DNA from 2 places in the Levilactobacillus sp. FUA 3915 genome. Region 2 is predicted to be linked to the other one. Evidence: riboswitches for the same ligand, from Rfam matches in the RefSeq annotation. Region 2 holds a riboswitch; the other holds the start of a gene.

Region 1 (2,405 bases), 860 kb from region 2:
CGAAACCTCCCAAAATAAGTCATGATAAGATTAAACGTTTCGTGGGCACGGCCGGTCGCAAATTTATGTGTGGCTCCTGTCAACGAAACGGGGTTCGGTCGCCGATGGACTGGCCGAACGAATTCACCTTAAAGTATACCGCATTCACCAACGGGTTAGGTAGTGACCTGACAAGTTGCGTGGTGCGGGGATGATGAGAAATGAGGGGGTCAGGTGATGGAGAAAATGAGTGAGACGGCGCGGGTGCGGTTACGGCCGCTGACTGAGAGTGACTTCCCGGGGTATCAACGCCTGTTGACGCTGCCGGCCGTGGCCGCGGCGAACGGGTCACCCGCCGATGCGGACCCGGAACAGGTTAAACGGTGGTTGGCGGCCGACCGCCAAAGTCCCTTTGCGTTTACCATAGAAGACAAGGCGACGCGCCGCTTCATGGGGACGATTTTATTTTATCAGCACACCGGGGACGCGGGTGAGCCAAGCACAGGTGAGTATGACCTGGGGTATTTCCTGGACCCCATCGACTGGGGGCAGGGCATCATGCCCGAAGCCTTGGACGGCAGTCTGCAACTGGTCCGGCAGGCGAGTCAGCAGCCACAGACCGTCTGGGCAACCTGCTACCTCAGCAATCACCGGTCGGCCCGGGTCTTAGAAAAGTTAGGCTTTCAGCTGGTCTTGGACCATTTTGTCGGGCCCAGCATCACGGGTGAACCCGTGGCCCCACAGGCTTTGTATCGGTTGACGCTGCAACCAGTAGAAAAATAATGCATTCTAATCGAAATTTCATCTTGCAATATTTGGTAGGGATGCGTATACTACAGAGTATCGAATAGAAGAGGTGCGACCAACAAGAGTCGCTTTCCTGAGATGGGTCAACATCGCAGACGGAAAGCAAAAGGGGCGGTCGCCGAAACCTGCACGTGAGGACATAGCGTGTAGGTTGGGTCCTGGTTGAATAAATCAGGGACTGTCGCAGCCGAATAGGGGTTGCGGGGCGCTTTCAACGATATTGACTTGGAATAATGAATTTTCCAATCTCTTTCGCGGGCTTTTATTGCGAAGGAGATTTTTTAGTTCACTGGGTCGTTTCGAGGAAGTCCTTCTAAAATAAGAAGGAGGAAACATTTATGGAACAAAGTATGACAAACGCAACAACCAGCGGGGCCTCTGATCAGGTCAAGCGGGGCCTCAAGACACGTCACGTCTCAATGATCGCGTTAGGTGGCTGTATTGGGACCGGGTTATTCGTCGCCAGTGGGTCGGCTATTTCAACGGCCGGGCCTGGTGGTGCGCTGGTGGCTTACGTTGCCATGGGTCTGATGGTGTACTTCCTGATGACCAGCTTGGGTGAAATGGCCACGAACATGCCAATCTCTGGCTCGTTCGCTGCTTACTCAGCCAAGTACGTTGATCCAGCCTTAGGGTTTGCCATGGGCTGGAACTACTGGTTCAACTGGGCCATTACGGTTGCCGTTGATATTTCAACTGCCGCACTGGTCATGAAGTTTTGGTTACCCGGGGTCCCAAGCTGGATCTGGAGTGCCATTGCGTTAGGCATCGTCTTCCTGATCAACGCCTTGGCCGTCCAAGCCTTTGGTGAAACGGAATTCTGGATGTCCTTGATCAAGGTTGTCACCATCTTCGTCTTCTTAGCCGTTGGGTTAATGACCATCGTGGGAATCATGGGTGGTCACGCCACTGGCTTGGAAAACTTCACGTACAAGAAGGCCCCATTCGTTGGGGGCTTCCCCGCAATCCTGAGTGTCTTCGTGGTTGCTGGGTTCTCGTTCCAAGGAACTGAATTGGTTGGGATTACCGCTGGTGAATCTGAAGATCCAGCACACAGTGTTCCCAAGGCCATCAATTCCGTATTCTGGCGGATTATCTTATTCTACATTTTAGCTATTTTTGTGATTGCCGCCGTATTACCTTACACCAGTAAGGATCTGTTAGGTTCTTCCGCAACCGACATCGCCATCAGTCCTTTCACGTTGGTCTTCCAGCGTGCCGGCTTGGCCGCTGCCGCTAGTGTGATGAACGCTGTTATCTTAACGTCCGTAATTTCCGCTGCCAACTCGGGGATGTACGCTTCCACGCGGATGCTGTACTCCCTGTCTAAGGAAGGCTACGCCCCACAATTGTTCGAAAAGACTGGGAAGAACGGGATTCCTTATCCTGCCTTGTTCGCCACGACCATTGTTGCTGCCTTGACCTTTATCAGTAGTATTGCGGGTCCGCAAATCTACATGTGGCTGGTTGCCGCTAGTGGGTTGACCGGGTTCATCGCTTGGTTCGGGATTGCGCTGTCACATTACCGGTTCCGTCGAGCATTCATCAAGCAAGGACACAAGCTGTCCGAACTGAGCTATCACGCAAAGTGGTTCCCAATTGGACCCATCCTGGCGTTG
Region 2 (2,405 bases):
GAATATTTTCTTGCACGTAAGCTTTCACGGGCGTTACCTTTTCGGCGGTGCCAATGTACCTGATAATTTCTTCCGCAGTCATCTTTTTCATCAATTTTCCTCCTATATAATAAGCACCCGTTGCCGGCCAATTTGATGCTGGCCGATTCAGCTATGCGTCTCATTTTCTAAATTCATCGGTTTATAAATAGCTCTCATCCAACCGTGTCAGATCCGCAAAGGTCTCGCGGCGAACCACGACCTTAGCCTGGCCATTTTCAACGAAGACGACCGCGGGCCGCGGGTTGCGGTTGTAGTTGGACGCCATCGAGTAACCGTAAGCACCGGTGTCCAGCATGGCAATCAAATCGCCGGGTTCCGTGCGGGGCAGCTTGGCTTGGTCGACGAGAATGTCGCCGGACTCACAGTATTTTCCGGCCAGATGGACGGTTTCCTGTTGTGGGGCGTTGAGCTTGTTAGCCACCACCGCCTCGTATTGTGCCTGGTACAAAGCTGGTCGAATGTTATCGCCCATCCCCCCATCGACACTCAGGTAGGAGGTCAGGTTGGGAATATCCTTGCGCGACCCGACCGTGTAGAGGTTGTAGCCGGCGGGACCCACGATGGACCGACCCGGTTCGATCCAAATCTCGGGGAGGTCTAAGTTCGCTTCCGCTGCACTGGCCTTCAGGGTGGCGGCGATGTGTTGAATGAACACATCCGGGCCAATGGCTTCGTCGGCCGCCGTGTACGTAATGCCAAAGCCACCGCCGAGGTTCAAGATTTGCGGCACGAAGTCGAAATCATCGCGCCACTCGGCGGCAATGCTGACCAACTTTTGGACCAGCATTTCAAAGCCGGCGACTCCAAAGATCTGCGAGCCGATGTGGGCGTGAATCCCGATCAGGTGCATCTGTGGCACCGCCAGGACTTCCTGCAGGGCCCGGGTGGCTTGTCCGGAGGCAACGTCGAAGCCAAATTTGCTATCGACCTGACCGGTTTGCGTGTAGCGGTGGGTGTGGGCGGAAATGCCCGGTGTCAGCCGCAACATCACGTTGACGCTAGCCCCTTTGACGGCGAGGACTTCCTTGAGCAACTGAATCTCGTGGAAATTGTCCAGGATGATGACGCCAACGCCGTGGTCCACGGCCATGGTCAGTTCGGCCACCGATTTGTTATTGCCGTGGAAGCTGAAACGCTCGGCCGGGAACCCGGCTTGTAACGCGGTATACAGCTCGCCGCCGGATACGACGTCGGCGTGCAGGCCCTCTTCCTTAATGACCTGATACATGGCCACGGTTGCGAAGGCCTTGCTGGCATAACTAATTTGATAACGAAGCCCGCTCTGGTCAAAGCTTTCACGGAAGTCCTGAATCTGTTGGCGAATGTTGCCGACATCGTAAACCACTAATGGCGTGCCGAAGTCTCGTGCGAGTTGCGTGGCATCCACCCCACCTAACAACAGATGTCCTTGTTCATTGGCTTGTAAATCACGACTAATCATCTCTCAACCACCCTTTCGTTACGGGACAAAAAAAGGATCTCTTTGCTTACAAACAAAGAGATCCCAGAAATTTGCATTCTGCATCGTATTCGTCGTAAGCGCCCCGTAGCAGACATTTTTGCTACGACAGTCCGGGTTTTATTCAAACCACGTCCCAGCTAATCAGCCACTGAATTGACTGACGCTTCGGCAACCGCCCCTTTCCACAAGCTCCTAGTCCATTCAGGGACTCCCTTGCGTACTGATGTTGGTTGCAACCTCTTATTTGATGTTGGTATTAGATTAAAGCAATTCTCATAATTCGTCAAGGCTTCTGACGCAAATTCACAATGTTTTCTAACTTTACAAACTGGATTCAGAAAGTTTCGCTTGATTTAATCCGGAAAACTGCTAAAGTTGCCATTAAAAATAAATGTGAGTTTCAAACTAACTTTGAGGTGATTTTTGTGAAAGTCGTTAAGTTTGGTGGTAGTTCACTGGCCACCGGCGAACAATTTGATAAGGTCGTTAACATTATTCGAGCGGACCCGGAGCGTCAGGTCATCGTGACCTCGGCCCCCGGCAAACGGGCTAAAACGGACGTCAAAGTGACCTCGGCCCCCGGCAAACGGGCTAAAACGGACGTCAAAGTGACCGATCTGTTGATCCAATACGCCCAGCAGGTCCTGGCGCAACAGGACTTTTCAGCCACGGTCGCCCAGATTACGAATCGCTACCAGGACATCAGTGATCACTTTGCGTTACCGGCCGCAACGCTCCAGACCATCACCCACAAGCTTGGCGCTTTAGCCACAACAGATTTTAAGGACGACGACCACCTGATGGCGGCTTTCAAAGCCCACGGCGAATTGCTCAACGCCATTTTGCTGGCGGCCGTATTAAACGAACAGGGCATCCCCGCGAAATTTTTAGACCCGCGTGA

The links. Region 2 has a riboswitch for lysine ahead of lysA (diaminopimelate decarboxylase). Riboswitches for the same ligand answer to the same signal wherever they lie in the genome.
Region 1: it holds a riboswitch for lysine, as region 2 does, so the genes downstream of both, ACEPST_RS09980 (amino acid permease) here and lysA (diaminopimelate decarboxylase) in region 2, are expected to answer to the same signal.

The regions. Positions count from the first base shown of each region.
Region 1 covers NZ_CP168704.1:2,156,885-2,159,289, forward strand. The annotation lists gene ACEPST_RS09975 (GNAT family N-acetyltransferase) at 217-762, shown strand; lysine riboswitch at 823-1,005, shown strand; gene ACEPST_RS09980 (amino acid permease) at 1,125-2,405, shown strand, end outside.
Region 2 covers NZ_CP168704.1:3,020,497-3,022,901, forward strand. The annotation lists gene dapD (2,3,4,5-tetrahydropyridine-2,6-dicarboxylate N-acetyltransferase) at 1-91, opposite strand, end outside; gene lysA (diaminopimelate decarboxylase) at 182-1,483, opposite strand; lysine riboswitch at 1,572-1,754, opposite strand; gene ACEPST_RS14005 (aspartate kinase) at 1,930-2,405, shown strand, end outside.